DNA from 3 places in the Leclercia sp. GHBNCSD genome. Region 3 is predicted to be linked to each of the others. Evidence: riboswitches for the same ligand, from Rfam matches in the RefSeq annotation. Region 3 holds a riboswitch; each other region holds the start of a gene.

Region 1 (2,262 bases), 2.4 Mb from region 3:
GGCCTGACCCTGGAGGGGCCAACCGAGGGGGAAAAGGCAGTGGAGAGCCGCCTCGAAGAGGGCTGTTACTATCTGCTGTTTGACGCCCGCTCCCACCTCGGGGCCAGCGCCGAGGTGCGCCAGTGGGTAAGCCGGATCCTCTCCCCGGCGAACCTGATCTATCAGGCTGAGGAAGTATATCAGTCCTACTGGTTCCCGGCGTATGGCCTGCTGCCGCGCTGGCACCATGCCCGTCCGGGACGCGGCGACCAACCGGCCGGGCTGGAGAGCCTCACCCTGACCTTCTACCGCGAACATATCGAACATCGGGTGATCGCCAGAATGATGAGCGAGCTGCTCGCCGCCGAGCAGGTGACGCTGAACATTCAGGAGGTCAGCTATGAGGAGTGGCATCGCGGCGAGATCGTGAGCGACATCTGGCTCAACAGCGTCAACTTCACCCTGCCGCTGGATTTCTCGCTGTTCTCACATCTCTATGAGGTGCCGCTTCTGCAAAACTGTATTGAGCGGGACTGGCAACAGGACGCCGCCGAGTGGCGCGCGGGTGAGATGAATCTTGCGGTCTGGTGCCAGCAGCTGCTCGCCCAGCAGGCGATCGTCCCGCTGATCCACCACTGGCTGATGATCCAGGGGCAGCGCAGTATGCGCGGCTTGCGTATGAATACGCTGGGGTGGTTTGATTTTAAATCGGCGTGGTTTGCGCCGCCGGAACCATAACACTTTCGTAATATTCACCAAATCATTACAATACTGCCGTTCTCAACGGGGTGCTGCGTGAAAGCGTGTGCTGAGAAAATACCCGTCGAACCTGATCCGGATAACGCCGGCGAAGGGATTTGAGGCTGTTGCTCAAAATCCTTTGCCACTCTCAAACAATGAGGTGCAAAGTGTTCAAAACTGTTCTTCCCCTGTTGGCGCTGGTTGCGCTGCCTGCCGTTGCCAGTCCTGTCCTGACGGTCTACACCTATGACTCTTTCGCTGCCGACTGGGGCCCGGGCCCGGCGGTCAAAAAAGCCTTTGAGGCCGACTGCAAGTGCGAGCTGAAGTTCGTGGCGCTGGAGGATGGCGTCTCGCTGCTGAACCGCCTGCGCATGGAAGGCAAAAACAGCAAAGCCGACGTGGTGCTGGGGCTGGATAACAATCTGCTGGAAGCAGCCACCCAGACCGGGCTGTTCGCCAAAAGCGGTGTGGCGGCCGAGGCGGTTAACGTCCCTGGCGGCTGGAAGAACGACACCTTTGTGCCTTTCGATTACGGCTACTTCGCCTTCGTCTACGACAAAAACAAGCTGAAAAATCCGCCAAAGAGCCTGAAAGAGCTGGTTGAGAGCGACCAGAAGTGGCGGGTGATCTACGAAGATCCCCGCACCAGCACCCCGGGGCTGGGTCTGCTGCTGTGGATGCAAAAGGTCTACGGCGACAAGACCCCGGAAGCCTGGCAGAAACTGGCCGCCAAAACGGTCACCGTGACCAAAGGCTGGAGCGAAGCCTATGGTCTGTTCCTGAAAGGGGAAAGCGATCTGGTGCTGAGCTATACCACCTCCCCGGCGTACCACATCATCGCCGAGAAAAAAGAGAACTATGCCGCCGCTGACTTTGCTGAAGGTCACTATCTGCAGGTTGAGGTCGCCGCCCGGACCGCAGCCAGCAAGCAGCCGGAGCTGGCTGAGAAGTTCCTGAAATTTATGGTTTCTCCGTCGTTCCAGAACGCCATCCCGACCGGCAACTGGATGTATCCGGTGACCAATGTGACGTTACCGGCAGGTTTTGATACCCTGGTGAAACCGCAAACCACGCTGGAATTTACCCCGCAGGAAGTGGCCGGGAAACGTGCAGCATGGGTCAGTGAATGGCAACGCGCCGTCAGCCGTTAATCGCCGGCTGGTTGCTGCCGGGGCTGCTGGCCGCCACGCTGATGGTGGCCGTCGCCCTGGGCGCATTTCTGGCGCTGTGGTTTAACGCGCCAGCCACCGACGTCGCGGCGCTTCTGCACGACAGCTATCTGTGGCACGTTATCCGCTTCTCGTTCTGGCAGGCGTTTCTCTCCGCCCTGCTCTCCGTCGTGCCCGCGATATTTCTTGCCCGCGCGCTCTACCGGCGTCGCTTCCCTGGCAGGCAGGCGCTGCTACGCCTGTGCGCCATGACCCTGATCCTGCCGGTACTGGTGGCGGTATTTGGCATTCTCAGCGTTTACGGGCGTCAGGGCTGGCTGGCCGCGCTATTCCAGGCACTCGGGCTTGAGTGGCGCTTCTCGCCCTATGGCCT
Region 2 (2,262 bases), 1.8 Mb from region 3:
CCGTTACGATGACGCGTGTGTTGCGCCAGCAGGATGGTCTCTTCACGACGAATGGCGACGATGATGCACGGCGCGATTTGCGGGTAGTAACGTTCGCGGCAGTGGCCGCAGAGCATGGCCCACTCGGTTTTGCTTGGGTGCATGGTGTGACCACAGTAGCCGCAGTATTTATGCGAGCGATAAAACTCGGCCAACTGCACAGCACGCCCGGCCAGCTGGAACAGACCCACATCGAGATCGAGCACCTGGCGTACCGATCCCATATCGTGACGGCGATTTTGTTGGATCAACCACACAGGATCGCCCTGCCACTCCCCGATATTAAGTGCGGGTTGACCCGCAAGATCGAAATTTCCGGCCTCGCCATGTGGTAATTCACCACCGGGCAACCATAATTTTTGTTCATGGCTGACTAACCACCAGCCGCGATCCGATTTTTCAATTATACGATCCATATCTATTGCACTACCTTTGCTTCACAGGCATGTTGGTAACAATACTATTACATTTTGGGCGGGCAGAATTTAATCTTAACCTTGCGGAGTCAAACATGCTAAACCAGCTAGAAAACCTGACAGAACGCGTTGGCGGATGTAACAACCTGGTCGATCGCTGGCTGCACGTGCGGAAACATCTGCTTGTTGCCTACTACAACCTTGTTGGCATTAAACCGGGCAAAGAGTCCTATATGCGCCTGAACGAAAAAGCGCTGGACGATTTCTGTCAGAGCCTGGTCGATTACCTTTCTAACGGCCATTTCAATATTTATGAGCGTATTATCGGTGAAATGGAAGGTAACAGCCCGTTTTTAGCGGCCACCAAACTCTATCCTCTGCTGGAAGCCAATACCCAGCAAATCATGGATTATTACGACTCCACGCTCGAGAATGCCATCGATCAGGATAATTATCTGGAATTTCAGCAGGCCCTCTCTGATATCGGCGAGGCGCTGGAGCAGCGGTTTACGCTGGAAGACAACCTGATCGCCCTTGCGCTGGATCACAATTTGAAAGCGAGTAACGAAGATAACGTCGCCCGACCGGCTTGAGTTATTTATCGTTAACGCGTAATTTACATTTACTGCTCCCGCTGTAGGGGAGCACATTCTTGTCGGAGTGCCCAGTGCGAAAGCCGGGCTGAGACCGTTAATTCGGGATCCGCGGAACCTGATCAGGTTAAAACCTGCGAAGGGAACAAGAGTCAATCTGTTCATGTATCGCCGCCGGGCGATCCTCTCTTGCTTCATCCGTCGTCTGACAAGCCACTTCCTCACTTTCTGGAACGAGCTATGTCTGCCACAAAATTGACCCGCCGCGAACAGCGCGCACAAGCCCAACACTTTATCGACACCCTGGAAGGCACCGCTTTCCCTAACTCAAAACGCATCTATCTGACCGGCTCCCGGGAGGATATTCGCGTGCCCATGCGCGAGATCCAGCTCAGTCCGACGCTCGTCGGCGGCAGCAAAGAGGCTCCCCAGTTTGAAGAGAACGAAGCAGTGCCGGTCTACGACACGTCCGGCCCGTACGGCGATCCGGCGATAACCATCAACGTGCAGCAGGGGCTGGCGAAACTGCGCCAACCCTGGATTGACGCACGTAACGATTGCGAAGCGCTAACCGAACAAAGCTCAGCTTACACCCGGGAGCGCCTGGCCGATGATGGTCTGGACGAGCTGCGCTTCACCGGCCTTCTTACGCCGAAACGTGCCAGAGCGGGCAAATGCGTCACCCAGCTGCACTACGCCCGTCAGGGGATCGTAACCCCGGAGATGGAGTTTATCGCCATTCGCGAAAACATGGGCCGCGAGCGCATCCGTACCGACGTGCTGCGCCACCAGCATCCGGGCGAAGGGTTTGGTGCCCGCCTGCCGGAGAACATCACCCCGGAGTTTGTCCGTGACGAAGTCGCTGCCGGGCGCGCCATTATCCCGGCCAACATTAACCATCCGGAGTCGGAGCCGATGATTATCGGCCGTAACTTCCTGGTGAAAGTGAATGCCAACATCGGTAACTCAGCGGTCACCTCGTCTATCGAAGAGGAGGTGGAGAAACTGGTCTGGTCGACCCGCTGGGGCGCGGACACGGTGATGGACCTCTCTACCGGGCGCTATATTCACGAAACCCGCGAGTGGATCCTGCGTAACAGCCCGGTGCCCATTGGTACGGTGCCCATCTACCAGGCGCTGGAGAAAGTGAACGGCATCGCCGAAGATCTCACCTGGGAGGCCTTCCGGGATACCCTGCTGGAGCAGGCCGAGCA
Region 3 (2,262 bases):
TGGGGCGCATCCAGCAACGCCGCGGCTTCGGGTAAGTTAGGGGTAATGAGCGCCACCTGCGGCAGCAGTTTCTTACGCAGCGTATCGACGGCGGAAGGTGAAAGGAGCGGATCGCCACTTTTCGCCAGCATCACCGTATCCAGTACCACGTTTTTAACCTGATGACGCAGGAGCTGCTCCGCGACGGCCTCGACGATATCGGCCTCCGCCAGCATGCCAATTTTGGTGGTGTCGATGCGTACATCGCTGAACACCGACTCAAGCTGCGCCGCTACAAAATCAGGCTCAATGCGATAGACCGACTGCACCCCCCGGGTATTCTGGGCTACCAGGGCGGTGATCACCGAGCAGCCGTATGCGCCGAGCGCGGAGAAGGTTTTGAGGTCAGCCTGGATGCCAGCGCCGCCGCTGGGGTCGGTACCGGCAATGGTCAGGGCATTAATGCGTTTCATCGTTGTGCCCCCAGAGCCCACAGGGCATCAAGGAACGTTGCCGCAAAACTGCCCGGCCCGCGGCTTTGAGCAGCCGCAAGGGTACCGGCCCGTTTCATCCAGCCACAGGCCGCCGCGATGTTATCCAGCCGGTCGCCCGGCAGCGAACAGCTGGCCGCCACCACCGCCGATAGCGCACAGCCGGTGCCCACCACCCGGGTCATCATCGGGTCGCCCCCCGTCAGGGTCTGGGTGCGCAGTCCGTCAGTGACGTAATCCACCTCCCCCGTCACCACCACAATCGCATTGGTTTGCCGCGCCAGCGCCTGGGCAGCGGGTAGCGCGCTGGCCGCCGTGTCGGTGGTGTCCACCCCGCGCCCGCCCGCGCTCATCCCGGCGAGCGCGAGAATTTCCGAGGCATTGCCGCGAATGGCCGCCGGTTTCAGGGTGAGAATTTGCTGGCAAAAACGGGTGCGGTACGCCAGCGCGCCAACGGCTACCGGATCGAGCGTCCAGGGCTTGTCCGCCGCCACCGCGCTTTCAATGGCCCGGCGCATCGCCTGGGCGCGCGGTGCGGTCAGGGTGCCGACGTTGATCAGCAGCGCATCGGCCAGCGCGGAGAATTGTTCCGCCTCTTCGGCTTCAATCACCATCGCCGGTGATGCACCAAGGGCCAGCAGGACATTGGCGGTAAAGGTCTGCACCACGTCGTTGGTCATGCAGTGGGTCAGCGGAGAACGGGTTCGGAAATGGTGTAAGGCGTGTAGATTAAGCAGGTCAGGCTGCATGGTATCGCTCCTGCCTTGCGCGAAGAAGCGATAGCCCGGAGGGCATCTGACTTCCCTACGCTGGCATTATCCAGATCAGGTGGTACGGGTATATTCTCAGCCTTCACAAAGAAGGGCACCCCGAGTCAAATCAATTACAAAACAATCATTTACACAGAAACAAATTGTAGGCGTTTAGTGTAACCGGGGCCGTAGGCAGGGTGCAAGGATTATCGATTTATCACAGTGCTTATCACAGCAGTTATCACACCAGAAATAGGTTTCTCACGTAATTAATTACCTGAAATGTGCTCACCCGCTTGTATATCCGCTTGAGGTGAAGAGCGTAGGTAAGTTGTAACTGTCGCAGGCTTCCAGTTACTCGTCTCCGGGCAATCGCTTCTTCGCGTAAGGCAGGAGCAAAAGACAGAAGAAACGCTAACTGCGTTAGCTGTCCGATAGTAAGGGTGTGGGTCAAGACAACAAGATTAAGTAAGGTTATAAATCATTCAAATTATTAAAACCCTCTTTCACTCGACACTAAAACAAATTAGAATTGGCAATCAGATTTCATAGTAAAGAGAGTTAAAACCTTTAGTTTAATAGCTAAAATTATACTAGGGTTGTTTGTGAAGCTGCTTTAGCGCTCTTCATTATTTAATTTAAAAGTTACCAATAATTAAAAATCAAAGGCATGATAAAATGACATTGAACTCAGGTATATTTGCATTTTTCCTATTATATTTAGTACTACACATTTTATATTTGTTTAAGGTTAAAGCATTCAAAATGAATGCTGAGCCTCTTACTCACCAACAATTATTTAAAGCAGCAATCATAATACCTATAGTTTCTTTCTTGATGATAGGGTTTATATGCTGGAGAGAATACGATCTTAAACTTGATGCAGATGGATTTAATAAATTCATTGAAATCAGCAAATTGCCGTTAGGATTGTTATCCTTATCAATTCCCTTTGGCGTAGTTGTAAATAACATACATCGAACCATTCAGACTGATAAACAGATAAAAGAAGCAGAAAGAAAAAACAAGGCTGATGGTTT

Evidence for each region. A riboswitch is a leader RNA that binds a small molecule or an ion and turns the genes downstream of it on or off. The one in region 3 is predicted to bind thiamine pyrophosphate.
Region 1: linked by a shared signal. The riboswitch ahead of thiB (thiamine ABC transporter substrate binding subunit) and the one ahead of thiM (hydroxyethylthiazole kinase) in region 3 are both predicted to bind thiamine pyrophosphate.
Region 2: linked by a shared signal. The riboswitch ahead of thiC (phosphomethylpyrimidine synthase ThiC) and the one ahead of thiM (hydroxyethylthiazole kinase) in region 3 are both predicted to bind thiamine pyrophosphate.

What each region holds. Positions count from the first base shown of each region.
Region 1 covers NZ_JBQVYO010000001.1:1,190,451-1,192,712, forward strand. Annotated here, with positions in the region: gene sgrR (HTH-type transcriptional regulator SgrR) at 1-717, shown strand, start outside; TPP riboswitch at 754-853, shown strand; gene thiB (thiamine ABC transporter substrate binding subunit) at 888-1,871, shown strand; gene thiP (thiamine/thiamine pyrophosphate ABC transporter permease ThiP) at 1,847-2,262, shown strand, end outside.
Region 2 covers NZ_JBQVYO010000001.1:1,740,574-1,742,835, forward strand. Annotated here, with positions in the region: gene nudC (NAD(+) diphosphatase) at 1-455, opposite strand, end outside; gene rsd (sigma D regulator) at 551-1,048, shown strand; TPP riboswitch at 1,102-1,210, shown strand; gene thiC (phosphomethylpyrimidine synthase ThiC) at 1,289-2,262, shown strand, end outside.
Region 3 covers NZ_JBQVYO010000001.1:3,551,404-3,553,665, reverse strand. Annotated here, with positions in the region: gene thiD (bifunctional hydroxymethylpyrimidine kinase/phosphomethylpyrimidine kinase) at 1-452, opposite strand, end outside; gene thiM (hydroxyethylthiazole kinase) at 449-1,219, opposite strand; TPP riboswitch at 1,255-1,352, opposite strand; gene ACT3IC_RS16945 (hypothetical protein) at 1,901-2,262, shown strand, end outside.